DNA from 4 places in the Peribacillus sp. NPDC097284 genome. Region 4 is predicted to be linked to each of the others. Evidence: riboswitches for the same ligand, from Rfam matches in the RefSeq annotation. Region 4 holds a riboswitch; each other region holds the start of a gene.
What was found. Region 4 has a riboswitch for S-adenosylmethionine ahead of ACIQXU_RS14160 (methionine biosynthesis PLP-dependent protein). Riboswitches for the same ligand answer to the same signal wherever they lie in the genome.
Positions count from the first base shown of each region.

Region 1: another riboswitch for S-adenosylmethionine. It lies ahead of ACIQXU_RS13455 (methionine ABC transporter ATP-binding protein); the one in region 4 lies ahead of ACIQXU_RS14160 (methionine biosynthesis PLP-dependent protein).
Region 2: another riboswitch for S-adenosylmethionine. It lies ahead of ACIQXU_RS08735 (bifunctional homocysteine S-methyltransferase/methylenetetrahydrofolate reductase); the one in region 4 lies ahead of ACIQXU_RS14160 (methionine biosynthesis PLP-dependent protein).
Region 3: another riboswitch for S-adenosylmethionine. It lies ahead of ACIQXU_RS09535 (YezD family protein); the one in region 4 lies ahead of ACIQXU_RS14160 (methionine biosynthesis PLP-dependent protein).

Region 1 is NZ_JBIWCZ010000006.1:149,794-157,522, reverse strand. Features, by position in the region: gene ACIQXU_RS13465 (thioredoxin family protein) at 1-190, shown strand, start outside; gene ACIQXU_RS13460 (O-acetylhomoserine aminocarboxypropyltransferase/cysteine synthase family protein) at 530-1,840, shown strand; SAM riboswitch class I at 1,953-2,064, shown strand; gene ACIQXU_RS13455 (methionine ABC transporter ATP-binding protein) at 2,209-3,243, shown strand; gene ACIQXU_RS13450 (methionine ABC transporter permease) at 3,236-3,904, shown strand; gene ACIQXU_RS13445 (MetQ/NlpA family ABC transporter substrate-binding protein) at 3,920-4,753, shown strand; gene ACIQXU_RS20955 (YuzK family famiily protein) at 4,908-5,060, shown strand; gene sufC (Fe-S cluster assembly ATPase SufC) at 5,492-6,277, shown strand; gene sufD (Fe-S cluster assembly protein SufD) at 6,293-7,594, shown strand; gene ACIQXU_RS13430 (cysteine desulfurase) at 7,594-7,729, shown strand, end outside.
Region 2 is NZ_JBIWCZ010000003.1:135,777-143,505, reverse strand. Features, by position in the region: gene metH (methionine synthase) at 1-1,642, opposite strand, end outside; gene ACIQXU_RS08735 (bifunctional homocysteine S-methyltransferase/methylenetetrahydrofolate reductase) at 1,635-3,482, opposite strand; SAM riboswitch class I at 3,589-3,687, opposite strand; gene ACIQXU_RS08730 (MOSC domain-containing protein) at 3,799-4,440, opposite strand; gene ACIQXU_RS08725 (phosphatase PAP2 family protein) at 4,926-5,600, opposite strand; gene ku (non-homologous end joining protein Ku) at 5,690-6,532, opposite strand; gene ligD (DNA ligase D) at 6,670-7,729, shown strand, end outside.
Region 3 is NZ_JBIWCZ010000003.1:309,931-317,659, forward strand. Features, by position in the region: gene pabB (aminodeoxychorismate synthase component I) at 1-381, shown strand, start outside; gene ACIQXU_RS09510 (D-serine ammonia-lyase) at 416-1,750, shown strand; gene pdxR (MocR-like pyridoxine biosynthesis transcription factor PdxR) at 1,764-3,191, opposite strand; gene pdxS (pyridoxal 5'-phosphate synthase lyase subunit PdxS) at 3,324-4,211, shown strand; gene pdxT (pyridoxal 5'-phosphate synthase glutaminase subunit PdxT) at 4,214-4,795, shown strand; gene ssuE (NADPH-dependent FMN reductase) at 5,001-5,537, shown strand; SAM riboswitch class I at 5,779-5,886, shown strand; gene ACIQXU_RS09535 (YezD family protein) at 6,055-6,171, shown strand; gene ACIQXU_RS09540 (phosphoadenylyl-sulfate reductase) at 6,339-7,043, shown strand; gene sat (sulfate adenylyltransferase) at 7,071-7,729, shown strand, end outside.
Region 4 is NZ_JBIWCZ010000007.1:75,140-82,868, reverse strand. Features, by position in the region: gene ACIQXU_RS14175 (ABC transporter ATP-binding protein) at 1-970, shown strand, start outside; gene ACIQXU_RS14170 (ABC transporter ATP-binding protein) at 967-2,985, shown strand; gene metC (cystathionine beta-lyase) at 3,145-4,326, opposite strand; gene ACIQXU_RS14160 (methionine biosynthesis PLP-dependent protein) at 4,323-5,435, opposite strand; SAM riboswitch class I at 5,521-5,635, opposite strand; gene fumC (class II fumarate hydratase) at 5,955-7,337, shown strand; gene ACIQXU_RS14150 (hypothetical protein) at 7,445-7,687, shown strand.

The DNA of each region.
Region 1 (7,729 bases), on a different contig from region 4:
AACACTAGAGCTGTTCCCGGAAATGAAGGCTGGAAAAATGAACATGAATTATGTCCAGACATTGGCTGAACGATATGAAATTGAGAGCGTACCCTGTCTTTTGCTTTTTGAAAAAGGAAAGATGACAAAAAAAATATATGCCTTTCAGTCTGTTCCTTATTTGTATGGATTGCTGAAAGAGATAAGCTAAAAGCCAATCCTACATGGATTGGTTTTTTTGTTGAAGTCATGGGGGGGAAATAGCATTCGTATTAATGATTGAATATTCTAATAACTAATTGACTACCTGCTACTAAAGTGCTATATTTTGTATGAAGTACATACGTTATAGACGCATCATACACGAGGATGGAATGTCTGCCATTTACAAAACGCGCTTATCCAGGCGACATCGTTCAATAGGGAAATTTCTATGGACGGTGGCGGGAAGTTCCGACTTCTTCATATTATAAGGTTCCTTGCATATAACAAGAGAAGAGGCAATATCGCTTTAATCCCTACTAAAACAATGGAAGAAGGGGAGAATATAATGACAGAAAAAAATTACCGCTTTGAGACGTTGAGTGTGCATGGCGGTTTAAAAGTCGACGAAACGGGTGCCCGCGCCGTGCCCATTTATCAAAGTAATGCTTATTTGTTCAAAGATACAGATCATGCAGCGAATCTGTTTGGATTAAAAGAGAATGGCTATATCTATACGAGGCTTCACAATCCCACTGTCAGTGTCTTTGAAGAAAGAATGGCCCTGTTAGAAGGGGGAATCGGTGGATTGGCAGTTGCAAGCGGCATGGCCGCTATATCCCTTTCCATCCTTAATATCGCTGGTATGGGGGATGAAATCGTTTCTGCTTCAACACTGTACGGCGGGACCTATAATTTATTTGAAAATACACTCCCTAAATACGGAATCAAAGTGAAATTCGTCTCACCTGATGATCCGGAAAATTTCAAACGGGCAATCACTCCACGAACGAAGGCTATATTTGCCGAAACAATCGGCAACCCAAGCTTAAGGGTTCTTGATATCGAAGCAGTGGCGGAAATAGCCCACGAAGCAGGGATACCTCTTATCATCGATAACACTTTCGCAACGCCGTATCTGTGCCGACCAATAGACTTTGGGGCGGATATTGTCATCCATTCAGCTACAAAGTGGCTATTGGGTAATGGTACGACATTAGGGGGAGTCATCATCGACGGTGGTAAATTCGATTGGAATTCGCCTAATTATCCAGGCTTTACGGAACCTGACCCTAGTTACGATGGACTTGTCTATTACGAAGCGGTAGGGCCTGCTGCCTTTATTACGAAAGCGCGTGTGCAATTGCTTCGGGATTTGGGACCGACGTTAAGTGCTCAAAGTGCATTCCAGTTCACGCTTGGCTTGGAAACGCTCCATGTCAGGATGAAGGAACACCTGTTGAATACGAGGACAGTCATTCAATACTTGGAGAACCATCCGGCAGTCTCATGGGTTTCTTATCCGGGTAACGATGATCATCCCGATAAAGCCCTTGCAGATAAATACTTGCCTAAGGGAGCCGGATCTGTGGTGACGTTTGGAATTAAGGGGGGACGTGAAGCAGGTTCCACACTCATCAATTCGGTTGAGTTATGGTCGCATGTCGCCAATGTCGGGGATGCTAAAAGCCTAATCATCCACCCAGCAAGTACAACTCACCAGCAATTGAATGATGCAGGACTGGTCAAGGCCGGTGTCAGTGCCGACCAGGTTCGCCTTTCAATCGGTATTGAAAATGTAGACGATTTACTTGAAGATCTAGAGCAAGCGATTGAAAAAGCGACGAATATCGTGTCAGTGAATTCTCAAAGAGTTTAATGGAGAAACAGGTACACCCTAGGATTTTACATTGCACTCCTTTTTTATCTGTGTTAAAATTTCAGACATAGTAAAGTGAATGTTAAGACAAAAAAGAATAGTCCATATATAGCTCTTATCAAGAGAGGTGGAGGGATGTGCCCGTTGAAACCCGGCAACCGACAAGGATTTTCCTTGGAAAGGTGCCAATTCACACAAAGCGTAGAGGCTTTGGGAGATGAGAGGAAGGCCTGCTTTTCCCTGCCTTTCTGCTCATGCAGAAGGGCTTTTTCTATTTTCTTTGAATCATAGAGGATAGATTCATCAGGAGGCCATAAAAATAAATCGACTAAATTCATAGGCTTAATTGGATAAAGAGGTGAGCATACATGATTACATTGTCAAACGTCAGTAAACTTTTTCGAACAGGAAAAGGAAATAGCGAAACGATTCATGCCGTGAATAGTGTGAATTTAGAAATAAATAAAGGTGAGATTTTCGGAGTCATCGGATACAGTGGGGCTGGCAAGAGTACGCTTATACGTATGCTGAATGGGTTGGAACGGCCTACTGAGGGCTCCGTGAACGTTGCGGGAAATGAAGTTTCAACAATTAAAGGGTCTAAGCTTCGTAAAGCCCGTCAAGAGATTAGCATGATTTTTCAGCATTTTAATCTCTTATGGTCAAGGACCGTTCAAGAAAATATATCCTTTCCTTTGGAAATTGCGGGCATCTCCAAGCAAGAACGCATCAAGCGCGTCAATGAACTCATTAAGTTAGTTGGATTGGAAGGAAGAGAAAAAGCGTATCCATCGCAGCTAAGTGGTGGACAGAAGCAAAGGGTGGGAATAGCGAGGGCTCTTGCAAATAACCCGAAAGTGCTTTTGTGTGATGAGGCCACGTCCGCTCTAGATCCCCAGACAACCGATTCCATCCTGGAATTGCTTGTGGATATAAATCAACGCCTTGGTTTAACCATTGTCTTGATTACACATGAGATGCATGTCATTCGGAAGATTTGCAATCGAGTGGCTGTGATGGAAAGTGGACGGGTAGTCGAACAGGGAGCTGTCCTGGAAGTATTCAGAAACCCTAAAGAACAGATGACTAAGCGTTTTGTTCAGCAGGTGACGGAACCAGAAGAGACAAAAGAAACGATGGAGCATTTGTTTGAACGGTATCCAGCAGGAAAAGTGATTCAACTGACATTCGTGGGGGATCATGCAGAAAGCCCGTTGATCACAAAATTGGTACGTAATTTTGAGTTGGATGTGAACATTGTCCAGGGGAAGATATCACAAACGAGAAGCGGCTCATATGGAACATTGTTCATCCACCTTGATGGCAGTGAAGATGAAATGCTCCGCGCAATCGAATTCATAAAAGCACAGCAGGTAGGCGTGGAGGTGATTACTCATGCTTGAAGAATTATTGCCGAATGTAGATTGGGAAGACATCATAGAAGCGACGAAAGAAACGCTGTATATGACAAGTATTTCAGTTGTAGCGACCTTTTTTATAGGGATACTATTGGGGTTGCTTCTGTTTTTAACAGGCAAGGGGAATATGTGGGAGAATCGGGGCGTTAACGGTGTGTTAAGTGCTTTCGTTAATATTTTCCGTTCGATTCCATTCCTTATCTTGATTGTATTATTAATTCCGTTCACCAAATTACTTGTCGGTAGCATGATTGGTGAGAATGCGGCATTACCAGCACTCATTATCGGTGCAGCACCGTTTTATGCGCGGATGGTCGAAATCGGCCTTCGTGAGATTGATAAAGGCGTGATTGAAGCGGCTAAATCAATGGGAGCCAAAACCAGCACCATCATTTATAAGGTCCTCCTTCCAGAATCGATGCCGGCCCTTATATCAGGCATCACGGTAACATCGATTGCATTGGTTGGATACACGGCAATGGCAGGTGTCATCGGGGCTGGTGGATTGGGTAACTTAGCCTATCTGGACGGTTATCAACGGAATCACAACGACGTTACCCTGGTAGCGACGATTGTCATATTAATTATTGTCTTCATCATACAGATTATCGGTGATGTGATTACTTCTAAATTGGATAAAAGATAAGGGGAGATGAAAAGGATGAAAAAGTTTTTAGGGTTTGCATTCGTTCTAGTTTTATCAATTGCATTGGCGGCTTGCGGAACGGATAAAGAGAAAGATACAGGTAGTGGCGATAATACGAAGAAGTTAGTGGTGGGTGCATCGAATGTACCACATGCAGAGATTCTTGAAAAAGCGATTCCTCTTCTTAAAGAAAAAGGCATTGAATTGGAAGTGGAAACATTCCAAGACTATATCTTGCCAAACAAGGCTTTGAACAATAAAGAACTGGACGCGAACTACTTCCAGCACATTCCTTATTTAGAATCTCAAATTAAGGAAAATGGATATGATTTTGTTAATGCAGGCGGCATCCATATTGAACCAATTGCTTTGTATTCACAAAAATATAAAAGCATTGATAAGCTTCCAGAAGGAGCAACAATCATTTTAAGCAGCTCTGTTGCAGACCATGGACGTGCCTTATCACTTTTAGAAAAGAATGGCCTGATTACTCTTAAAGAAGGCATTGATAAAACGACAGCTACAGTAAAAGATATTGTCGAGAATAAGAAGAACATTAAATTCGATGCAGATTATGAAGCGGCATTACTTCCGAAGATCTATGAAAGCGGCGAAGGAGATGCGGTCCTAATCAACTCTAACTATGCAATCGACGCTGGCTTGAATCCACTTAAAGATTCCATTGCAATAGAAGATTCTGAATCACCATATGTGAACGTGATCGCTGTTAATAAAGGTGACGAAGACAAAGAAGAAATCAAGACGCTTGTGGAAGTATTACATTCCAAAGAAATTCAAGATTTCATTCTTGAGGAATATGAGGGTGCAGTCGTACCTGCAAAGGAATAAAGCAACGAAAGACGACCTGGATTTCCAGGTCGTTTTTAAGTTGGGGTTTAAAGTTGAAAGCAAAGGGTATAGAATAGACGAAGAAACAAAATGATTCACAAATTTGAAAGGATGGTTCACTATCAATACTTTAGATTTAAACGTAACGAGCGAAATGGAAAAAGCTATGCAGTTATCACATGGGGTTGGGTACAGTGAATACAGCAGAAATTTAGACCTTCGTATCGAGGTTGAAAAAGTAAGAGATAGGGAACATGAGCAATGCAATAAAATGGTTCTGGAATTACAACGTAAAATCCACGGATAAGCATATATTAGAGTCTTTCAAAAATCGGTCTGTAGAGGTAAAATGAAAAGTGATCTGTTGTACGTACCGGATCCTGCTCATTACTCCTGCAGATCGATTTTTTTCATGATAAGGGCCAACCGTCTTCCCCTTGAACTTTTCGGGAATATCTTATTATGAATGGAATCCCGAATAATTAGCTTACATTAACGAAAACTAAAATAAGGGCATATTTGCAGTGAAAAGCCTTTATACGGTCGTTTTATAACAATAGGGCAGGTTTCCACTCCCTAGCGAGTAAAAACCTCCATCTATATTAGTTGATTCTAAATTGGATTTGTTATAAAATTGTAATGAGAATAAAGTGAGAATGATTTTTTGAAAACTATAGTCAAGAAAGTGATTTTCACTTTCTGTAATAAAATAGGAATTAAGTTCACGGAGGTATTATTATGTCAGGTTCAACATTAACGGTAAAAGATCTTCATGTATCAATAGAAGGCAAAGAAATTTTAAAAGGGGTTAACCTGGAAGTAAAAGGCGGAGAAATCCATGCAATCATGGGGCCGAACGGAACAGGTAAATCCACTTTATCTTCAGCAATCATGGGTCACCCTAAATATGAAGTAACAAGCGGAAGCATCAGTTTTGATGGTGAAGACGTATTGGAAATGGAAGTTGACGAACGTGCTCGTGTTGGTCTTTTCCTTGCTATGCAATATCCAAGTGAAATCAGTGGTGTTACAAATGCAGACTTCTTGCGTTCGGCTGTCAATGCACGCCGTGAAGAAGGCGACGAAGTTTCACTTATGAAATTCATCCGTCAAATGGATAAAAACATGGAATTCCTTGAAATGGATGAAGATATGGCTCAACGTTATTTGAATGAAGGATTCTCTGGCGGAGAGAAAAAACGTAATGAAATCCTTCAATTAATGATGATTCAACCAAAAATCGCCATTTTGGATGAAATTGACTCAGGTCTTGATATCGATGCACTTAAAGTCGTTTCTAAAGGAATCAATGAAATGCGTGGAGAAGACTTCGGTTGCTTGATCATCACTCACTACCAACGTCTACTAAACTACATCACACCTGATTTCGTACACGTTATGATGCAAGGTCGCGTCGTTAAATCAGGCGGTCCTGAATTAGCTGCACGACTAGAAGCAGAAGGTTATGACTGGATTAAACAAGAATTGGGCATTGAAGACGAAACTGTTGGCGAAGAAGCGTAAGTAGGAGGATTTGCAATGACTACAGAAATGAAATTATCGCTTGAAAAAGAGGACATAAGCTCTTATTCAACAAAAAATAATGAGCCATCTTGGCTATCAGACCTTCGAATCAAAGCTTTTTCAGATTTAGAAGAGCTTCCGATGCCTAGACCGGATAAAACGAAGATAGATAAATGGAATTTCACTTCATTCAAAACCCATACGGTTGAAAGTGAAGCATTTGCTTCTTTAGAAGAACTTCCAAAAGAGATTAAATCGATCATTGAAGAAAATGAAAATCTATACATTCAACGCAATAATACGCCGGCACATATTAATTTGTCAGCAGCTATAAAAGAACAAGGCGTTATCTTCACGGATATTTTCACAGCGGCTCGAGATCATGCTGAGTTAGTACAGAAGTATTTCATGAAAGATGGCGTGAAAGTGAATGAACACCGTTTAACGGCTCTGCATGCTGCATTGCTTAACGGGGGAGCATTCCTATATGTTCCGAAAAATGTAGAAATCAAGGAACCAATCCAAGCAGTATTCTTGGTGGATAATCCTGAAACTACACTGTTCAATCACGTATTGATCGTAGCGGAAGATAATAGTTCTGTAACATACGTGGAGAACTACTTCTCGGCCGTTGAGTCTAATGAAGGCATCGCTAATATCGTAACGGAAGTGTTTGCGAATGCAAATGCGAAAGTGGAATATGGCGCTGTTGACACTCTATCCAAAGGATTCACAACATATGTGAACCGTCGTGGGGTAGTTGCACGCGATGCTCGTCTTGAGTGGGCACTTGGATTGATGAACGATGGTAATACGATTTCAGATAATACAACCAATCTAATAGGTGATGGCTCTTACGGAGATACAAAATCCGTAGTGGTTGGACGCGGGGAACAAAAACAAAACTTCACGACAGCCGTTGTTCATTTCGGAAAACGCTCTGAAGGCTTCATCCTTAAGCATGGTGTTATGAAAGACAGTGCATCAACCATCTTTAATGGTATTGGTAAAATAGAGTATGGTGCAACAAAGGCCAATGCGGAACAGGAATCACGTGTATTGATGTTAAGTGAAAAGGCACGTGGAGACGCTAACCCAATCCTGTTAATCGATGAGGATGATGTTACGGCAGGACATGCTGCGTCTGTCGGCCGTGTCGATCCCCTTCAACTTTATTACTTGATGAGTCGTGGTATCGCGAAAAAAGAAGCAGAAAGACTTGTCATTCACGGATTCTTGGCCCCTGTTGTGAATCAACTTCCAATCGAAGGAGTTAGAAAACAACTAGTCGAGGTCATTGAAAGGAAAGTACAGTAATGAACCCATACGAAATTCGTAAGCTTTTTCCGATATTAGATCAAGAAGTCAATGGTCAGCCATTAGTTTATTTAGACAGCGCTGCAACATCTCAAAAACCGGCTGCTGTCATTGAAACGATTGAAAATTATTACC
Region 2 (7,729 bases), on a different contig from region 4:
AAGGCAAGCCAAACGAAACATTTGAAATCCCAAGAATCGTCAAACATTCAGGGAATTTTTCCTTGATTGCTTTAATTCCTTTTACTGTTTCCAATGCGGAGCCAATATATTGTTCATCTCCTGTACCGACTGGAAATACAAGGGGATCAAAAATCAAGTCACTTTTCTTTAGGCCGTATTTGTTTACAAGTAAATCCACTGAGCGAGTAGCTACTTCTATTTTTCGTTCGGCGTCTACCGCCATACCAATTTCATCAATCGTTCCTACTACGACAGCCGCACCGTATTGATGAATAAGTGGAACGATTTTTTCAAACCTCTCTTCACCATCTTCGAGATTGATTGAGTTTATGATGGATTTCCCTTGGGAATGTTTCAAGGCTTGTTCAAGAACGGCTTCATCAGTTGTATCGATGACTAAAGGGACCTTTACCTTTTTGACGACCTCTTCAATGAATTCTTTCATGTCACCGAACTCATCTCCATCAGGGTCTGCCAGACAGATATCAATGACATGCGCACCTTTCTTAACTTGTGCCCGGGCAATCTCCGCTGCTGGTTCGTATTTCTTAGCACGAATCAATTCCTTGAATTTACGAGATCCAATGACATTCGTTCGCTCTCCGACAAACAGGGGTCGCATTGAGTCGTCATAAATAAGCGGCTCGATGCCAGATACGGCATGACCATGTGCAACCTCAGGTAATTTCCGTGGTTGAATATCTTTAAGAACTCTTGAGAGCTCTTTAATGTGTTCAGGAGTAGTACCACAACAGCCACCAATGATATTGACCCAGCCTTTTTCTGCAAATTGTTTCATTTTCTCGGCTAGGGAAGTGGGAGATTCATGGTAATGCCCCTCTTCATCAGGCAATCCTGCATTTGGATAACAGCTAATCGCATTGTCGGATAGATCTGCTAGAGTACGGATATGGTCAATCATAAACTCTGGGCCTGTCGCACAGTTCAAACCGACAGCCAGAGGGTTCATATGCTCTACCGATAAATAAAATGCCTCTATGGACTGACCGGCTAACGTCGTTCCCATCGGCTCGATTGTTCCTGAAATCATTATCGGTACTTCCTTGCCAGTTTTAGCGATGGCCGATCTAATTCCAGAAAAGGCCGCCTTTACATTGAGCATATCTTGACAGGTTTCCACGAGTAATAAGTCTACCCCACCGTCTATAAGGCCAAGTGCCTGTTCCTCATATGAATCGGTCAATATATCGAAAGTCGTTCCACCTGTAACAGATAAAGTTTTTGTCGTTGGTCCCATGGAACCCGCTACATACCTGGGCCAATTATCACTTGAATATTTTTCACATGCTTTTACGGCAAGCTCTGCCGATACTTTATTAAGTTCATATGCAAGCGTGCTTAATTGATATTCTTCCAGCACTAAGCTTGTGGCACCAAAGGTATTAGTCTCTATAATATCGGCACCTGCCGCTAAATATTTTTCATGGATAGTTTGAATGATTTCAGGACGGGTTAACGATAAATACTCATTACACCCTTCGTATTGTTCTCCACCGAAATCCTCGGCCGTTAAATCTTCAGCTTGAATCATGGTGCCCATTGCTCCATCAAGAAGAAGAATCTTTGATTGTAATTGCACGTTAATTTCTCTTTTACTCATGTCCTGCCACCTCAGATGTTTGTTTACGATCATGATCCTTAATATATGTAGTAAGTTCCGCTGTCATTTCATAGCGTAAGAAAGGCGTTATTAAGTAAATTCCCTTGAACCTCTCTTGGGCTGCGTCTACCAATTCCCTTGCTATATTTATAGCTTCAATCCTTGATTTTACTGGATCAGCTCCCGCTGAGGCCATTGCTTTCCGTACACTGTCAGGTAATTTAATCCCCGGTATTTCATTATGGATGAATTCGGCATTCCTCGTACTGGTAAGGGGCATTATCCCCATGAAAATCGGTGTTTCCAAATGTTTTGTCGCCTGATAGACTTCTTCTATTTGTTCTACTGAATAAACTGGCTGTGTCAAAAACGAATGAGCACCGCAAGCGATTTTCTTTTCCATTCTCTGAACAGCCTTATCGAGATATTTCACATTTGGATTAAAAGCTGCGGAAATCTTGAAATTAGCCCGTTTCCCTAGACTTTGTCCGGAATAGGAGTAGCCCTCATTGAATTGCTTAACCAGACTTATCAAATCGAATGAAGATAAATCATAGACAGACGTTGCCCCCGGGAAATCACCAATCTTAGAAGGATCCCCAGTGATAACTAAAACTTCATCCAGCCCGACCGTATGCAATCCCATTAAATGGGATTGTAACCCAATAAGATTTCGGTCCCTGCACGTAATATGGACCATCGGATTCACCCCTAATTCAGCCTTTAATAAATTGGCTAAGGTCGAATTCGATATCCTTGGTGAAGCAAGTGAATTATCAGCTAAAGTAATGGAATCCACCCCAGCTTTTTTCAAGGCTTCAGCTCCTGCCATAAACGTTTCGATTCCTAACTTTTTCGGTGGATCAAGCTCAACTAGGATCGTTCTATCCGTTTTTGCCTTTTCATGAAGAGCTAATTCTTGTTTTTGGTTATTCACTTCAATAATTTCTATATGTCGAGCTTTCGTAATTTTTTCCTTGACTGGCGCTAAAGTGCCAATCATTTCGTTCACAGCTTGTATATGTAGTGGTGTCGTACCACAGCAACCCCCTATAATGGTTGCTCCTTGTTTTCGTAATTCGAGTGCACTTGAACCGAAATATTCTGGTTCCGCTTTATAGACCAGTCTCCCATCCACATAATCTGGAAGACTTGCATTAGGATAGATGGCAATCGACGCCTGCATAGGCAATTTCACTTCTTCCAGTGCCCTTATCATATGATGGGGGCCCAGACGGCAATTCACCCCAACGACATCTGCACCTAGGTACTCTAGCTTTTGAAAAGCTTCATTCAAATGAAATCCATTTTGAAGATTTCCAAGTTCATGCATCGATACATTTGCAATAATCGGCAGGTCCGTTTCCTTTTTAGCAATTTGAAGCACCGTTTCAAGCTCTTCAAAATCATAGAATGTTTCAAGAAGAATTCCATCGGGATCTTCCAGGAGCAAACTGTATAATTGTTCTCGAAAACCCCGTTTTATTTCTTCTATACTTAAATCCGATTTACGTATACTACGCTGGGCCCCAATTGTACCAAAAACATAAGCCTTCCCTTTCGCTACTTGTTTAGCAAGGCTGACTCCTTGGCGATTGATCCGACTGACTTCTTCCTCCAGCCCATACCGTTTCAATTTATTGAAATTGGCACCATATGTATTGGTTTGCAGAATATCTGCACCCGCTTCTAAATAGGCCCTATGTATAGACTCAATTTTATCAGGATTGGTGCAATTTATTTCCTCATAACATTGATCGATTCCATAGGAGTACAACAACGTACCCATCGCGCCGTCTCCAACTAGCATTCTTTCCTTCAATTCACTACGAAAATCCAATTAGTACACCCTCTCTTAAAAACACTATGGTTTTTGTCGGTTTCTATGAGTGTGAGAGTAAAGAAAAAAAACCTTCTCAAAGAAGAAGGCTTTTTTCGAAACATTCTCCTCATCTATCAAGCTCTGCTTGCTGGATTTAGCACCTTTGCCTAGGCTGGTTGCTGAGGTTTCATCGGGCCAGTCCCTTCACCTCTCTCGATAAGATTTATTAAGTTTAATTTTCTAAACATTTCAAAATTTATTTATATTTAATTTACATGAATCATCTGATAATTTCAAGAGTATATTTATCATTTTTTCATTTTCTTCAGACTTTTTAACGATACATCCTTTTAGAAAGCAAGGCTCCCCATTCTTCCGACAAGGATTCAATGGAAAGCAAGGACATTGCCCCCTCCTCCCCATCACGCTTATGAAGGATGACATCCGTTGCATAAAGTACCGTAACCTTATCTTGAAGCCGATCCAATAACACGATATCATCTTGTTGGCCAATTACCCCTTCTTGTATAACCCTAGCAAAATAGCCAGTTAGATTAGTGTCCATCACCAATTTCAAAAACTCTGGCTCTTTGTTAAAGTGGGAGATGGTCGAGCAAGGAATACGCCCCTGTGTAATCTGAATAACGGTCCCGCCAATGCGATAGATATCGCCTATAAACGTTTGACGTTCAGTCATTCCAGCAATCGTCAAATTCTCCCCAAATGCAGGGATGGAAAGCTGCTTATTGAATGTTCGATTCCATAAATCATAATGCTCAAAGGGATAAAAACATAGAGCACGGTCAGGCCCTCCATGGAACTTTCTGTTACCCACTCCATCCCTATCAATCCCTGATTTTGTTACGGTGATATAGTCGATGGCCTTCTTATCCATTGCCGTTTTGATCTTTACCCCCGAAAGCTCCTCCTCTTTTGGCATCCCAATTTGAAGAGACATGATTTTACGATTTTCCATTGGACATCTTCCATTTCTTTTAAATTTCCAGATTGCAATAAAGAAACATTCTTTATATTCAATCTATTCAATTATTTGATTATACCAAAAAAAAGCAATAACCTCTTTACTAGGTATAAAATATGATGTGAAAAGAGAATGATATAAAAATAATCCCTTTGTTTTAGTAATTTAGTTGCTATTTCCAAATTAATTATGATAGAATATGAACACAATATATAGTCGAAAAAGACAATCCGTCGCCTATATGTTGATTCACGATTAATTTCCTCATTGTCGCTCTTTAGGGGGCGAATTTTTTTGTCTCCTTTTAAAAAGGGTGGAAAACTGTAGATCCTTACTAATTATTTATACCTAACAAGTAACTACCAAATTGAACAGGCGACCTTCTTTTAATGAAAATTTATAGGTGCGATCATTACTTTCCTCACAGTACACCACTTTTTTGATAATTTTGGTGATTTTCTTATGCCTTCATTTTCCCCTTAGCTTCTATTTTTTCGCCCCTTATATTCCAGGTATCGTAACAGCCATGCCGATATCGTTAGCCAAGCAGCTCCGGCAACAAAACCTGCCACAACATCGCTCGGGTAATGCACCCCTAGATAAATGCGGCTCCATCCAATGACCAATGAAGCCAAAAAAGCCAAAAACCATATAATGCCGTTCATATATTTACTTTTGACGATTCGTAAACATACAACTGCAATGCTTCCGTAAACGATAACCGAAGCCATAGAGTGACCACTAGGAAAACTATATCCGGAAACGGATAATAATGGAGCGATATCGGGTCTTTCCCTTTGAAAAAGATATTTTAGCCCCCAATTAAATACCCCACCCATTGCTGAAGTGATTATTAAGTATAAAGCAAGCTGTTTTCTTCTGTATAAGGCCAAAATCAAGGCAAATATACCAATTAGTACGACTATCCATGTCACCGACCCAAAAAATGTGAGCGTAGTCACAAAGCTGATAAATTGTTCACTAAAGGGCACTTGGATGAAATTGATAAGGACTTTATCAAATTCGATTAACTCCCCTTCCTTCAGTTCTTCCACAATTTCAATAAAAATGAAAAAATAAACTAGGATTAAACCAGCCATCATGGCAATATAAAGAAGTTTTTTTGAAATATGTATGCTAAAAAAGTTATGCATTCTCGGACACCACCTTTTCCCTCATTTATCACGCTACCTCTAGGATAAAACAAAAAAAGCCTAAGCGATAGATTTCGCTCAGGCTTTTTTTACGCTTGTTTCTTTTTAGGCTCCGCTCTTTTGCGTGTCGTCTTTTTCTTTACAACCATTTTCTCCGGCTTCGTCCTGTCAATGGACGCTTGTAAAGCTGCCATTAAATCCGTCACATTATTGGCCACGGGTTCTTTAGATTTTGCTGTAATGGTTTTCTCGCCAGTTTTCTTTGATTCAATCAATTCAAGCAAAGCTGTTCTATAATCATCTTTGTATTTAGTCGGATCAAACGTCGATGTCAACTGATCAATTAATAATATGGCCGTATCGATTTCTTTTTTTGCAATGGCATCATTAGCAGGAATATTAGGAACGTCGGTTGCAGAACGAACCTCATCAGGGTAATGAATGGTTTCCATCAACAATGTGTTATCCACGACCCGAAGGATAGCCATTTGTTCTTTGGAACGAATGATGATTTTAGCGAGACCAACCTTGCCTGACTCCAAGAGTGCTTCCCTCAAAAGAGAATAGGCTTTTGTACCGCCATCGTTTGGAGACATATAATAGCTTCGGTTGAAATAGATTGGATCAATTTCCTCTATTTTAACAAAATCAATGATTTCCACTGCCTTATCTTCATTTTGTTTTTTTAATTGCTCAAGTTCATTGTCTTCTAGGACAACAAACTTTCCTTTTGTATACTCAAACGCACGAACAATATCATCCTTGCCTACTTCTTTCTGGCAAACTGGACAAACCTTTTCGTATTTTATCGGTGAATGGCATTCCTTATGCAAAGTTCGTAAGGATATATCCTTATCTTCCGTTGCCGCATGAAGCTTTATCGGGATATTCACCAAACCAAAAGAAATGCTGCCTTTCCATATTGTATGCAAATTCCTCACCTCATCGTTGATTAATTGATTCACTGTTATTATCATTCCCATTTCTTTCAAAAAAATTATATCTCAACTCTTAAAATTAAGATTTTATGGGGAAAATACTAATAAACGCAATGAACGGAGGGAAAAATGTGATAAAACCAATGTTGCCCACCTATCATCCAGAAGCTCCTTGTTCTAAGGAATGGATATATGAAGTCAAATATGATGGCTTTCGGGCCATTTTAACGATTGAAGAAAGTAAAGTGGCAAAGCTGACGAGCCGGAACGGAAAAGAGTTGCTGCCTCTTTTTCCGGAAATCGGTGAATTCCTAGAAACCTTGAACCTCGAAGGTATACTTCCCCTTCAACTAGATGGAGAACTAGTTTGGCTAACCAATGAAGCCAAGGCAGACTTTTCCGAGATACAGTGGCGTGGACGTTTGAGAAACCAAACATTGATATCCGAGGCTTCCACCCTCTCCCCATGCCGATTCATAGTGTTTGACTTACTAACCTTAAATGGAAAAGACATTACCAAACAAAACTTGTCGGAACGGAAAGCTTTGTTGAAGTGCTTAGGAAAGAAACTTCATTTCCCAGAAAATCCTAGCCCCCATGAAGAAAGCCCAATCCAACTGATTGGAAACTATGATACTGCAAATGAATCGATGAACAAGGTCATTCTCATGGATGGGGAAGGGATTGTAGCCAAGAACATCAACAGCATATGGCACGAAAAACGGTCAACCTCCTGGATCAAGGTGAAAAATTGGAGGGTATTCCCCTGCTTTATCACCGCTCTTCATAAAGAAAACGGATATATTTCAATTTCCGTTTATAAAGACGGTGTAATTACCCCGATTGGGAGCGTCAAAAATGGCATGAGTGCCCAGGATAAAACCATTTTACACGAATTGATTAAAAAAAATGCCGTCGAAGAGAATGCGAAGTTCTTTTACCTCCATCCTTCCATTTGTATCGAAGTGCAATTTCTGCATGTTCATGAAGAAAATGAATTACGGGAGCCTCAGTTTTCCCAGTGGCTGTTGCAAACGATACCAAGTGAATGTACTTGGGAGAGGTTCCTTATCAGTCAATTTACTTTTCCGGAGTCGGTCCATATAACATCACCAGATAAACCGATTTGGGCATTTAAGGATAGAAAGGTGATAAAAGTTGAATACCTCCAATATTTACGGGAGGTGTCAT
Region 3 (7,729 bases), on a different contig from region 4:
GTAAATCCGGAAATATCAGTTATCGTAGCCGAAAGTCCGATTCATAGTGAAAATCCTTTTCTTCATCATAAAACTACGAATCGAGGCGTTTATGATGAATTTAAAAGAAGGTATCCTGACTTTCATGACGTATTGCTCTGGAATGAAAAAGGGGATGTCACGGAGTTCACGAACGGAAACATTGTCGTGAAAATCAATGGGGAACTCATCACTCCCCCTTTGGAATCAGGCTTGCTTGCAGGAACTTTTCGTCGAGAACTATTAAAGAGGAAAGAAATCCAGGAAAGGGTCATAAAAAAGGAAGAATTGGTTACTGCTGAGGAAATTTGGTTTATTAATAGTGTAAGAGGAAGGATTAAGGTTCAGCTTACCAATCAATAAAAACTCTATAACATTCATTATTTGGAGGGGTGTCATGAAAGAACATACAGTTGCGGGACTGACAAAAAAAGAATGGAAGGAAAATCCATTGCTTAAACAACTAATGGACACTGAAGAAACTTTCTGGTTAAATCCGAACTACACAAGCATGTTTGATCATCCAATTGTTCAAGCAGCAAAGGTGAAAGAGGCAGAAGAAAGATTGAATAGGTTTGCTCCGTATATTGCCATAGCCTTTCCGGAAACAAAACCCATGAATGGAATCATTGAATCTCCATTAGTCGAAATAGCTTCCATGAAGAGTCGAATGGAAAAAATCTATGAAATTGCCATCCCAGGTAAACTACTGCTTAAGTGTGACAGTCATTTACCGATCTCCGGTTCCATCAAGGCTCGAGGTGGCATATATGAGGTATTAAAACGGGCGGAAGAAATAGCGATGAAAGATCGGGGGTTTAAAGAAACCGATAACTATGAATTATTGGCCAGTGATGAATATAAAGAGTTATTTTCACACTATTCCATTGCTGTCGGGTCGACAGGGAATCTAGGTTTAAGCATTGGGATAATAAGTGCCCACCTTGGGTTTAAGGTAACCGTTCATATGTCAGCTGATGCCAAGCGGTGGAAAAAGGATAAACTCAGGTCGCTCGGTGTCATCGTAAAGGAATATGAAGAGGACTACAGTAAAGCCGTTGAGGAGGGGCGCAGACAGGCCTCTCTCGATCCCAGTTGTCATTTTATTGATGATGAAAATTCAGTCGATCTACTTTTTGGTTATGCAACGGCCGCAACACGGCTAAAAGAGCAATTGAATGAAAAGTCGATTATAGTTGACGAAGAACATCCTCTGTTCGTGTACTTACCTTGTGGTGTGGGTGGAGGCCCAGGAGGGATAACGTATGGGCTTAAACTGGCCTTTCAAAAAAATGTTCATTGCTTTTTCGCAGAGCCAACCCATTCACCATGTATGACGCTCGGGTTGGCAACAGGACTTCATGAAAAAGTTTCCGTGCAGGATTTTGGGGTGGATAATAAAACGGAAGCAGATGGCCTGGCAGTCGGTAGACCCTCCAAGTTGGTTTCGAATATGATGGACTCTATGTTGAGTGGAAGTTTCACGATTGGGGACGAAAGATTATTTGACTTCCTTCGAATGATGGCTAAAACGGAAGCTTATTATTTAGAGCCATCAGCCCTGGCAGGAGCATATGGACCGGTTCAAATATTCAGTAGGGAAGAAGGAGAAAAGTATATCATTAAGGAAGGATTGACAGGAAGGTTAAATCAGTCCACGCACATCATATGGGCTACAGGGGGAAGTATGGTCCCGAAAGAAATGATGGAAAGATACTTAACAAGAATGTAACAAAAAAAGAAGTTCAGTAACCATTCTGAACTTCTTTTTTTTTGTCGAATCCCCATGAAACCAGCAATAGTTGAATGGCTTTTTCCAGTTCCTTCTCAGGAATTCCTGCAAAACCAAGAATGATTTTGGGTGGACTTTCTTTCTTATGTTGAATGCTATAGGAAGATAGTCCGTAAATCTTAATATTAGCATTTGAAGCTCTTAGGATAAGATCCTCTTCATTCATACCATTTTTAACGATGAGGACGATGTGAAGTCCTGATCGCTCGCCAATTATCGTTATCTGCTGATGATGGGGTTTAAATAGTTCCAAAACCTTTTCCAACTTTCTACGATAAACTTTTCTCATTCGGTTTAAATGTTTCTCGAAATCTCCTTCTCTCATAAACTGTGTCAAAATATGTTGATCGATTCGGGAGACAGTTGAATGGTAAAAAGATAATTCCTCTTTATGTTTTTCTAGTAAAGCGAGAGGCAAAACCATATAGCTGACCCTAATAGAAGGAATCAATGATTTAGAAAATGATCCTAAATAAATCACTTTATCACCAGCATCCAAACTTTGTAGAGAGGGAATCGTTTTTCCACTATAACGAAATTCACTATCATAATCGTCTTCAATGATATAGCGGTTTTCCGTCTCTTGAGCCCAGTTCAACAAGCGAGTACGTCGGTTAACGGACAAAACCGTTCCATAGGGAAAGTGATGAGAAGGGGTTATATAAAGGACGTCAATATTGGATTGATCGATTCTATCCACCTTCACGCCTTCTTCATCCACTTCTAGTGGATACACATCATTTGGATAGCCTTTCAGAAGCCGTAAAATTAAATGGTATCCGGGGTCTTCGACACCATATACTGTTTTTTTATCAAACAGTAGTATCAGTTGTTGCAGTATAATCTCCAGCCCTGCACCGATAATGATTTGCTCGGGCACACACCGGACTCCGCGAGAATGGTACAGGTAATGGGCAATTTCACAACGTAACTCATATTCGCCTTGAGGGTCTCCTAGTAAAAGGAGTTCTTGATTTGATATGTCTATAGTGTTTTTTGTATATTTACGCCATTTTTCAAAAGGAAAATTTTCTGTATCTATCTGGCTGGGGTGAAAATGAAACAGGAAATCTTTCTTGTTATTGACCGTCTTTTCGACTGGAGCATTCACAGGTTGTGTGTATTCCAAATCCTCGGAAGTTTGAATGTAATACCCTTTTCTTGGGATGACTTCAACATAGCCTTCTGCACATAATTGCTCATATGCTGTCTCGACAGTATTTTGACTGATGTGGAGAAATTCCGCTAGTTTCCGTTTTGAAGGCAACTTTGTACCAAAAGGGAGCCGGCCATTTATAATTTCCGTTTTTATGTGTGAATATAACTGTTCATATAATGGCACTTCATCCATACGGTTTAAATTACATGCTAGCATATCCATTTTTTTTACCGACCTTTTCGTGGTTTCTATCTGACCCTATCATTTTCATTAAAACTGACACTTTCAATGTGGTCAACTATTTCTTATACTAATGAACAAATCTTAATTATGCAAATATTAGGGGGAAGAAGAATGGAAAAGCTTGTAGGAACCGACACAGTCAAAAGAGGAATGGCGCAGATGCAAAAGGGTGGCGTAATCATGGATGTCATAAATGCAGAGCAAGCAAGAATTGCTGAAGCGGCGGGGGCGGTGGCTGTCATGGCTCTTGAGAGGGTACCATCAGATATTCGTGCTGCAGGCGGTGTGGCAAGGATGGCCGATCCAAGGATCGTGGAGGAAGTGATGAAAGCTGTTTCGATCCCAGTGATGGCTAAAGCAAGGATCGGTCATATTGTGGAAGCGAGAATCTTGGAATCCATGGGAGTGGATTACATTGATGAAAGTGAAGTACTGACTCCAGCCGATGAAGAATATCATATTTTGAAAAGCGATTATATAGTACCTTTTGTATGTGGTTGCCGGGATTTAGGGGAAGCCTCCCGACGTATCGGCGAAGGGGCCTCGATGCTTCGGACGAAGGGAGAACCTGGGACAGGGAACATTGTGGAAGCTGTACGGCATATGAGAAAAGTTCAATCTCAAATTCGTAAAGTATGCATGCTGAGCGAGGATGAATTAATGACTGAAGCAAAAAATATTGGTGCTTCTTATGAAGTTCTGAAGGAAATCCGGCGCACAGGGAAATTACCTGTAGTAAACTTTGCAGCAGGTGGAATTGCGACTCCTGCAGATGCCGCCCTGATGATGGAACTTGGGGCAGACGGTGTATTTGTGGGCTCAGGAATCTTTAAATCGGAAAATCCCGATAAATTCGCTGCTGCCATCGTACAAGCAACTACATACTTCACCGATTATGATTTAATAGGCAAGTTGTCTAAAGAATTGGGAAGCGCGATGAAAGGAATTGATATTTCTAAGTTGGCCCCAGCTGAGAGAATGCAGGAGCGTGGATGGTAAACATGGTAACCATAGGTGTTTTAGGTTTGCAGGGTGCTGTAGAGGAACATATGAACCAAATCAAGGAAGCCGGTGAGCATGCGATATTAGTTAAGAACCCAGAACAGTTAAAGGATATCGATGGCCTGATCATTCCTGGTGGAGAAAGCACCACTATGAGAAAACTAATGGACCATTATGGTTTCATGGAGCCGATTACGGCATTTTTCGAACAAAAAAAACCGATTTTCGGAACTTGCGCAGGGATGGTATTAGTGGCAAAGGAAATGGTTAGTTTGGAACATCCCCATCTTGGTTTTATCAATATTACAGTAAATAGAAATGGTTTTGGTCGTCAGAGGGAAAGTTTTCAAGCACCCCTTATAGTTAAAGGAATGGAAGAACCTTTCATGGGTGTCTTTATCAGAGCACCTTTTGCCGTTGGCGTAGGTGAAGATGTGGAGATATTAGCAAGTTATGACGGGAAAGTAGTGGCGGCTAGACAAGAACAGGTTCTTGTCAGTTCGTTTCATCCAGAACTGACCGGTGATCAACGATTTATACAACTTTTTTTAAAAATGGTGAAAGACTCAATCAATCAATAGAGTTGAAAAGCTTTAAAAATCCTGCCCTAACGGGGCAGGATTTTTAGTCAATGGCATAATACAATTCTTATTAGTGTTTCAAAAATATAAATTCCAATCAAGTTACTTGACTTTTATTTTTCTGATAATTAAGATAATTAATTGAAGTTGCTTAACTGGAAAGGACCCAGATCCTTTGCAGATTTTACATACAGGAGGAATATATATGAGCGAAATTATAATTTTATCAGGCAGCCCTGCTATACCATCAAGAACAGATATTTCATTAAAATATATCCAAACGTTGGTGGAAAAAGAAGGATTTACGACGGACTATCATTCTATTACCGAGTTTTCTGCAAACGACTTATTCCAAGGTCGTTATGATAGCGAGGATATTCTAAGACTTTCAGAAAAGATTAAGCAAGCTAATGGTATCATTATTGGTTCACCTGTCTATAAGGCATCTTATACAGGAGTGTTGAAAGCTCTAATTGATTTATTACCCGAGGGCGCGTTTAAGGATAAGCCAGTTTTGCCCATAATGGTTGGGGGAAGCAACAGGCATTTATTAGCTATAGATTATGCGCTGAAACCTCTTATATCAATATTAAAAGGGGAACCGATGCAGGGGTTATACTTTGTCGATAAAGAAATCGATAAGCAGAATCCAAAACATCCGATTAAGGAAGTGGAATTACTTGATCGTACAAAGAGTCAAGTAAAGGAATTTGTAGAAGCCATACAAAAAAGAAGAAATTGATCATTTCTTCTTTTTATCTTGACCCTTCCCATCAACAAGTTAAGTTATTAGGCTACTTTAAAGGTTTATTCAAGCTTGTTCAGGATGAATGAACCTTTTTTACTGGCTTAACAAATCACTGTAACAAACTTGAACTATTTGTGTATAATAATTGAAGTTAAACCAAAATATTAAACCAAGTTAATTTATATGAAAACTCCATTGACAATGATTTGATATGTGTTAATATTTAAAATAATAAAACTTATCAAGAGCGACGGAGGGATTTGGCCCTTTGAAGTCCAGCAACCTGCATCATGAATGCAAGGTGCTACATCCAACAAAATGTCATCATTTTGGAAGATAAGGTAAATAAGATTACCTTATCAATCTTTCCATCTTGGCATGGAAGGATTTTTCTGATTGATTTTATTAATTTGGGGGAATTCATTTACAAGCTGATCATCTTACGACAAGCTAGTCGACGAGTTTTCTTAAAGGAGGAATAGCCTTGGAAAAGGAAAATCAGCTGGGGGAAATATTTGAAAGACTGCAAGAAATGCTAAAAACTATGAAATATGGATCCATAACCCTTATCGTTCAGGACGGTAAGGTTATACAAATGGAAAGAAACGAAAAATTGAGAATTAAATAAATGGACTGCTGACTAGAAAACTAGAGGTGGATTTAGCTGATATAAATAGGAAACTATTGGTTAAAGCCGCCTTTTTCATTATAAGAAATGGTGTTTCAAAGGCTTTCAAAGATATCTGCTGTACCATAGGGTGATTCTTAAAAGGGGGTATAGAGTTGGCAGAGCTAGTGGACTATGAAAATATTGATACAGCGACATTACCTTCGTTCCCGGAAGATAGCGATACAAAAGGCGCTTTAGAAGTATTGGAATGGGCAAATTCAGAGTACGGAGATAAACTCATTTATGCCTGTAGTTTTGGGATTGAAGGAATTGTACTGACAGATTTGCTGGCAAAGGTTAATCCTTCCGCCAAAATCGTATTCTTGGATACGGATGTTCATTTCGCTGAGACTTACCAATTAATCGAACAAGTGAAAAATCGTTACCCACGGCTTTCCATTGTAATGAAGAAACCGGAAATGACATTGGAAGAACAAGCCGCTGAATTTGGTGATGAATTATGGCTTCATGACCCAAATCAATGCTGTAACATCCGCAAAATTACGCCGCTCACTGAAGTATTATCAACAGCGACGGCTTGGCTCTCGGGACTGCGCAGGGAGCAATCGGAAACCCGTGCATTGACTGAATATATAAACAAGGACAACAAATTCAAATCTATCAAAATTTGTCCGCTCATTCATTGGACATGGAAAGATGTATGGCGTTATGCGCATAAAAATGGCTTACCATATAATGTGCTTCATGATAATGGATATCCAAGTATTGGCTGTAAAACATGTACAGCACCTGCCATTAATGCTGATGATCTTCGTTCAGGACGATGGCAAGGTGCCCAAAAAACAGAATGCGGATTACATTTATCATAATTATAAAAAATTCAGGGGGAAATCAGCATGACCATTAGCTTGCCGCACGGAGGAACATTAATCAATCGCTTTGAACCAGACTATGATTTAACTAAAATAGAACAATCCGTTGAAATTGATGAAATCTCATTAAGCGACTTGGAACTTATAGGGACTGGAGCATACAGCCCCATTGAGGGATTCTTTTCAAAAGAAGACTATCAAACAGTAGTAAAGGATATGAGGCTTAGCAGCGGGCATGTCTGGAGTATTCCTATTACATTACCACTTTCCGCTGATGTGGTAAACGCTCTTACAATCGGAGAAGAAGTAAAGTTAACTCATGAGGGCCAAACTTATGGAGTCCTTGCCGTTTCCGATATATTTACACCTGATAAGCAAGTGGAGGCAACTTTAGTTTATCAAACGGATGATGAGAATCACCCAGGTGTAAAAAATCTATATAATCGTGGCGATGTATATGTAGGTGGTAAAATCAAGCTTATTAAACGGATCGAGCGTCCATTATTCGAGGATCATTATTTAGACCCAGTTGATACCCGAAAAACATTTGAAGAAAAAGGGTGGAAAACGGTTGTCGGTTTCCAAACAAGAAACCCCGTTCACCGTGCCCATGAATATATTCAAAAAACAGCATTGGAGATAGTGGATGGCTTATTCTTAAACCCATTAGTTGGTGCCACGAA
Region 4 (7,729 bases):
TGGATACGGAGCGTACCTTGTTTTTCAACAAGCCATCACGCTTGGAGGCCTTGTATCATTCAACGTATACCTAGGCATGTTGATTTGGCCAATGATTGCCGTAGGCGAATTAATCAATGTCATGCAAAGGGGGAATGCATCTTTAGACCGTGTTCAAGATACCCTTTCCTATGAAGCCGATGTGAAAAATCCATTGAAGCCCGGGCAATCTTTGAACGGGGATGATATCGCGTTTCACCAAGTGAGTTTTACCTACCCTTCTTCAAAAGTGGTGAATCTGTCTGATATATCGGTTCAACTGGAACAAGGCCGCACTTTAGGGATTGTCGGTAAAACAGGAAGCGGGAAAACGACGTTCGTGAAGCAATTGCTGAGGGAATACCCACTGGGAAGCGGGGAAGTCGTATTTGCGGGAATGCCGATTGAACAGCTTGAACTCGGGGATGTCCGCGGCAAAATCGGGTATGTCCCACAGGATCACTTTTTATTTTCAAGGTCCGTGAAAGATAATATCCTCTTCGGAAAACTGGATGCCTCGGAAGAAGAGCTTGCAGAAGCAATCCGACTTGCAGATTTCGAGAAGGATGTAACGATGCTACCTAACCGGCTTGAAACGCTCGTCGGTGAAAAGGGGGTCGCTCTATCAGGAGGACAGAAACAGCGGATATCGATAGCAAGAGCCTTGATTAAAAATCCGGAAGTCCTGATTCTGGATGATTCCCTTTCAGCCGTGGATGCTAAAACGGAAACGACGATCATCAAAAATATCCAAAATGAACGGTCGGGGAAAACGACAATCATCACGACCCACCGCTTATCGGCCGTTCAACATGCGGACCATATCATCGTCCTCGACAATGGGACGATTATCGAAGAGGGAACACATGCAAGTTTACTCAAGCAAGAAGGCTGGTATAAGGAGCAATATGAGCGGCAACAAGTTAATGAAGGAACGGAGGTCGGGGCATGAAGGTTGTAAAAAAACTCGTTCAATATGCTTCCCTTTACAAAAAGATAATCATCGGAGCACTGATCATGCTGGCCCTTTCCGTTGCCGCCGATTTAAGCGGTCCATTCGTCGCTAAAAAAATCATCGATTCTCATATAATGGGAATCGAATCATCTTGGCATGAAACGGAAAAAGGGCAAGATGCCGTGGAATACGAAAATCACTGGTACAAAAGGGATGCCTATTTTTCAAAAGGGGAAGAGAAAGGGAAAGAGGTCCGGGTGCTACAGGTTGGTAGCCAATTCGTCTTCGTCGATAAAGCGGTCCCGGTGGATGGGCGCCGCAGTTTAGATGGAAATACATTAGTCATTGAAAAAGGCGGAAAAGAAACGAGGACGGCATTTGAACCCTTATCAACCCAGGAATTGATGGGGTTTTATCAACCGGAAATTCCAAGGATATTGGGACTCGTCGCTTTTTATTTCGGTCTAGTCCTCATTTCCTCCGTCTTTCAATACGGACAGAGCTTTTATTTACAGAAAGCCGCCAACCGGATTATCCAGCGGATGAGAAATGATATTTTCACCCACATTTCCCGTTTGCCAATCCGCTATTTTGACAATATGCCTGCTGGTAAGGTCGTTGCCAGGGTCACAAATGATACAGAGGCCATCCGCGAATTATATGTAACCGTCCTGGCCAATTTCTTTTCGAGTACGATCAACATCATCGGTGTACTCATTGCCTTATACATTTTGGATGCACGTGCGGGTCTCATGGGTCTCCTACTTGTTCCCATCATTATTATCTGGACGAAGGTATATCGTAAATTCGCCTCGAAATATAATCATATCATTCGGGAACGAGTCAGTGATATCAATGGGATGATCAATGAATCGATTTCAGGAATGAATATCATTCAAGCATTCGGACGTGAAAAGGAAACGAAACAGTCATTTGAAACCTTGAACCGAGATCATTACTTTTATCAAAACAAGATGCTTCATTTGAATTCCTTGACGGGGGGAAACTTGATTGGAGTCATCAAGGTTATCGCACTCATCGCATTTGTATGGTATTTTGGCGGGATGTCTCTTACAGCGACCTCAGCCGTTTCACTCGGGATGATGTATGCCATCGTCGACTTGATCAGCCGACTGCTTCATCCGTTACATGGAATCGTCAATCAGTTCGCGAACCTAGAACAGGCATTGGTTGCGGGGGAGAGGGCTTTCAGTCTGTTGGATGAGCCGGGCATTCAAGTCAGCGATCGAAACAATCCCAGATATAAAGGCAATGTGGCATTCGAACATGTATCGTTTGGCTATAAGGAAAATGAATATGTCTTAAAGGATATATCCTTTTCAGCTAGTCAGGGAGAAACGGTCGCATTGGTGGGCCATACTGGTTCAGGGAAAAGTTCCATCATGAATTTACTGTTCCGTTTTTATGACAGCAATGAGGGATCCATTAAGATTGATGGAAAGGATATTTTGGATATTCCCCATCAAACCTTAAGGGAACATATGGGAATCGTCCTTCAGGATCCTTACTTATTCACGGGAACGATTGCTTCCAATATCAGTCTAGGCCAGGAAAGGATCACAAGGGCCACCATAGAAAAAGCGTTAAAGGATGTTGGTGGAGATAAAGTGTTGCGGCATTTGCCATTAGGGCTTGATGAACCGGTGATTGAAAAAGGTGGGACATTGTCCTCGGGACAACGACAGCTGATTTCCTTTGCTCGCGCCCTGGCATTCGATCCGGCGATTTTGATCTTGGACGAAGCAACGGCGAGCATCGATACGGAAACAGAGGCCATCATCCAAGAAGGCATGGAAGTGTTGAAAAAAGGAAGAACGACTTTCATCATCGCGCATCGATTATCTACGATCAAGAATGCCGACCAGATTCTCGTATTGGATAAAGGGCGGATAGTGGAACAGGGGACACACGAAGGGTTGATGGAACAAAAGGGGAAATACTATCAAATGTATGAACTGCAGGCTGGACCTAATAAGGGGATGGCTGGATAGATTCATAATATGTAGGATGAGAAAGAAGAGGGGCATTTGCTCCTCTTCTTTCTCATTTGCTCATATAGATTACATTTCCTTGTAAACAAATTCTCGGTATTTTACAAACTCATTCTTCTTATCCTCGTTATTTAACCAATAGCTCAGTGCTCAATCCGATTATTTAGTAGAAACGGCCTGTCTTTCTGCACTTTTCTTAAGGGCTAAATCAAAGTCCCTGATCAAATCATCAGGATTTTCCAAACCGACGGACAAGCGAAGCAAGCTGTTCGTGATGCCGCGTTTTTCCCTTTCTTCTGCAGGCATGGCCGCATGGGACATTTTAGCCGGGTAAGATAGAATCGATTCGACGGCCCCGAGGCTTACAGCAAACACGGGTAACTCGACATGGTTTACGAACGAGCGGAAAATTTCTTCGCTTTCCAATTCGAATGATAGAACAGCTCCCGCTCCCCTGGCTTGATTTCCCTGGATGCCGTGTTGTGGGTGGTCGGAAAGACCAGGGTAATACACGTTTTTCACTAACGGTTGCTGTTTTAAATATTCCGCAATTCTTTCAGCACCTTTTTGAGAGTGCTCCATCCGGACGGATAGGGTTTTCAGACCTCTCATCACAAGCCAGGCATCCTGAACACCGAGCACCGCTCCAAAAGAGTTTTGGAGGGAACCAACTCTATCGGCAAGGTCCGGGTCTTTTACGACGGCAAGGCCTGCTACGACATCACTATGTCCAGACAAAAATTTCGTTGCACTGTGCAGGACAATATCGGCCCCGAGGTTTAACGGCTTTTGGAGGGCAGGCGTCAGGAATGTATTGTCTACAAAGCTTAATGCGCCAATGCTTTTGGCGATATCACATACCGCTTTAATATCGGTTACTTTAAGCAAGGGATTGGAAGGCGTTTCAATATAGATTGCTCGCGTATTTGGCTGGATGGCCGCTTTTACACTCTCAAGATCCGTCATATCCACGAAGGTATGTTCGATGTTAAAACGGGACAGCACGGTTGTTACCATTCGGAATGTGCCTCCGTATACATCTTCAGAGATGACGATATGGTCACCGGCAGAAAGCAGGAGGAAAGCCGTTGAAATGGCAGCCATCCCGGATGAAAAAGCGAATCCGCGCGTGCCTTCTTCCAGTTCCGCAATGATATCTTCCAGTGCTTCTCGCGTCGGATTCCCGCTCCGGCTGTAATCGTATTTGCCAAATTGATCAATGTCGGTTTGATGGAAGGTGGAAGCATGCTGGATCGGAACACTCACCCCACCTGTTGTTGGATCGAATTTATGTTGATTGTGTAGTAATTTGGTTTCAAAACTGAATTCTTGGTTTGTCATCGTATTGCCTCCTTTTTTACTTGAGCAAATGCCTGCTGCAGGTCTTCGATTAAATCTCCGCTGTCCTCGATGCCGACAGAGAATCGAAGGAGTCGATTGCAAACTCCATTTGCCGTTCTAACTTCAAGAGGCATATCGGCATGTGTCTGTGTCGCCGGATACGTGATGAAGCTTTCGACGCCACCAAGGCTTTCGGCAAATGAAATCAATGAAAGGGACTGTAGAAATGGGTTGACCACCGTTTCATCATTGACCCGGAATGAAATCATGCCGCCACGACCAGGATAGAGAACATCCGTTACACTTTCATGTTCCGTCAAATAATCAACGATAACCTTGGCGTTCTTTTCATGACGCTCCATTCTCAGTGCCAAGGTTTTCATCCCGCGCATCAACAGCCACGAATCAAATGGGCTCAATACCGCACCCATACCATTATGGTGGAAAGCAAGGGACTCACATAACTCGGCGCCTTTTGCCACAATCAAGCCGGCCAACACGTCATTATGGCCACCTAGATATTTCGTTGCACTGTGAATCACGATGTCAGCACCAAGTAAGAGGGGCTGTTGGATGATCGGCGTGTAAAAAGTATTGTCAACAATCAATAGTAAATTGTATTGTTTGGCAAGAGCGGCGACGGCTGGAATGTCCGTTTGCTGCATAAGAGGGTTTGTGGGAGTTTCAATAAAGATGGCCTTTGTTTGAGGGGTGATTGCTTTTTCAATATCCTCCAGGCAACATGTATTGACATATTCGCATTGTAGCCCCCATTTTTTAAAGCCATGCTCTAATAAACGATATGTACCGCCATATAAATCTTCGCTACTGATCCATGCATCCCCTGATTTGAATAAGGAAAGGATGGTGGCAATGGCAGCCATTCCCGAGCTACATGCATATCCTTGATCGCCATGTTCTAGTTTGGCGATCGATTGCTCCAATAGCTGGCGTGTAGGGTTTCCTGTTCGTGTATAGTCGAATCCTGTTGATTGACCAATTCCTTCGTGACGGAAAGCCGTCGAGAAGTAAACGGGCGGATTGACCGTTCCTGTCGCCGTTTCACTGCGGTTTCCAAGCTGAGCAAGATAGGTTTCTGTTTTGTACATAATTTTTCACTGCTCCTTTTAGTTAAATAAAATAAAAAAAGTCTTCTTTAAGAAGAAGACTTGAATAAGTAGGATAGAGTCATTCTTCTTATCTTCCAAGTTACACAAACTTGTGGAATTAGCACCTTTTCATTGGTTTGAAACAAATGAAGGTTGCTGAGGTGTCATAGGGCCATTCCCTCTACCTCTCTCGATAAGAGTTTTGATTATTCAATTTCTTTTGAATTTACTATAAATATAGGATTCTGTCAAGGACATTCCTAATAGACGGTTATTTGGGACTAGCTATTATGGAACATGTATCAGATTTATCATTATAAAATTACGAATTCAACAGAGTAATAGAACCGGATTCAGATTAAACGGACTTTTCTGAAGGAAAAGGTCATTTGTGTTCCGTTTTTTTTGCTTTACAATAATAATGTTTGTACAATATATAGGGGATCATATAAAACGTCATTATTCATTACATATACATATTGTTTCTCAGTGGATAGTGCGAATATAGGAGGAGAACACATGGAATTTAGAATCGAACGAGATACAATGGGGGAAGTAAAAGTTCCTGCTGATAAGTACTGGGGTGCACAAACGGAAAGAAGCCGTAATAACTTCAAAATCGGTTATGAAAAAATGCCGATTGAATTAGTCCATGCATTTGCTTACGTAAAACAAGCGGCAGCAAAAGTGAACTTTGAACTTGGCGATCTTTCAGAAGTGAAGAAGGATGCCATCGTTAAAATTTGTGGTGAAATCCTTGAAGGTACGCTTGACGAACATTTCCCACTTGTCGTCTGGCAAACTGGTAGCGGCACACAAAGTAATATGAACGTGAATGAAGTGGTCGCAAACAAAGGGAATAAATGGTTAGAGGAAAAAGGCGAAACTGAGATGCTTCACCCGAATGATGATGTTAACAAAGCGCAAAGCTCTAACGATACATTCCCGACAGCCATGCATATCGCAGCTTATATGGAAGTTGCCGAAAAATTGGTACCGGCCATTAAAGTGCTTCGTGACACATTCGAAGCCAAAGAAAAAGAATTCTGGGATGTCGTGAAAATTGGACGGACCCATCTTCAAGATGCGACACCACTAACTCTTGGCCAAGAAATCTCCGGTTGGAAAGCAATGCTTGATAAAGATTTGGCGATGATCGAAGAAAGTAGCCAAAAATTATTGAACCTTGCATTGGGCGGTACGGCTGTTGGGACTGGAATCAATACGAAAAAAGAATTCCCGGCACTTTCTGCTAAACAAATCGCAGCGGATACAGGACATTCATTTGTCACATCGGATAATAAGTTCCATGCTTTAACAAGCCATAACGAAATTGTTTATGCACACGGTGCTCTTAAAGCGTTGGCTGCTGATTTAATGAAGATTGCCAATGATGTTAGATGGCTGGCAAGTGGCCCAAGAAGCGGAATCGGTGAAATCGCCATTCCTGAAAATGAGCCAGGCAGCTCCATCATGCCAGGTAAAGTGAATCCGACCCAATGTGAAGCAATGACAATGATTGCGACACAAGTTGTCGGAAATGATGCTACAATCGGTTTTGCAGCAAGCCAAGGGAACTTTGAATTGAACGTTTTCAAACCGGTCATCATTTACAACTTCCTGCAAACCGTTAAATTATTGACAGATGGCATTCATTCCTTCAATGATAACTGTGCGGTAGGAATTACAGCGAATGAAGATAAGATAAAAGAAAATGTTGATCGTTCTCTTATGCTCGTAACGGCATTGAACCCACATATCGGGTATGAAAAAGCGGCTAAAATTGCGAAAACTGCATTCAAAGACAACTCCACTTTGAAAGAAGCGGCGTTGAAACTTGAATTCCTAACGGAAGATGAATTCAAAGCATGGGTTGACCCTGCTAACATGGTCAATAAATAATCAACAGGTAAGCATCCTTCCTCGCATGTAGGGAGGATGTTTTAATGTGTTAAAATGATGGAATAAACGAATACTTAAACTAGATAAATCGAACAGGAGGAATGGTCATGTCTTTATGTCCACTATGCAATGGTCTTAGAAAAATGCATTTAGAATGCCCTAAATGCAGTAGTGACCTTGAAGATCAAGGGAAATTGATGGATTATGCCGATGATTACAGTGCTTATATGGATATTGATACATTGAAAAAAAATGACGGTTTTCCCGAATCCCTTCAAAAGGGACAATGCCCGCATATTATGAAGTGCCCCAACTGCGGACACGATGAAGTGATTTTGGTACAGGAATAGAGTTCTTGAATAATAGGGTGAGATCTAAGAATAATTAATGAT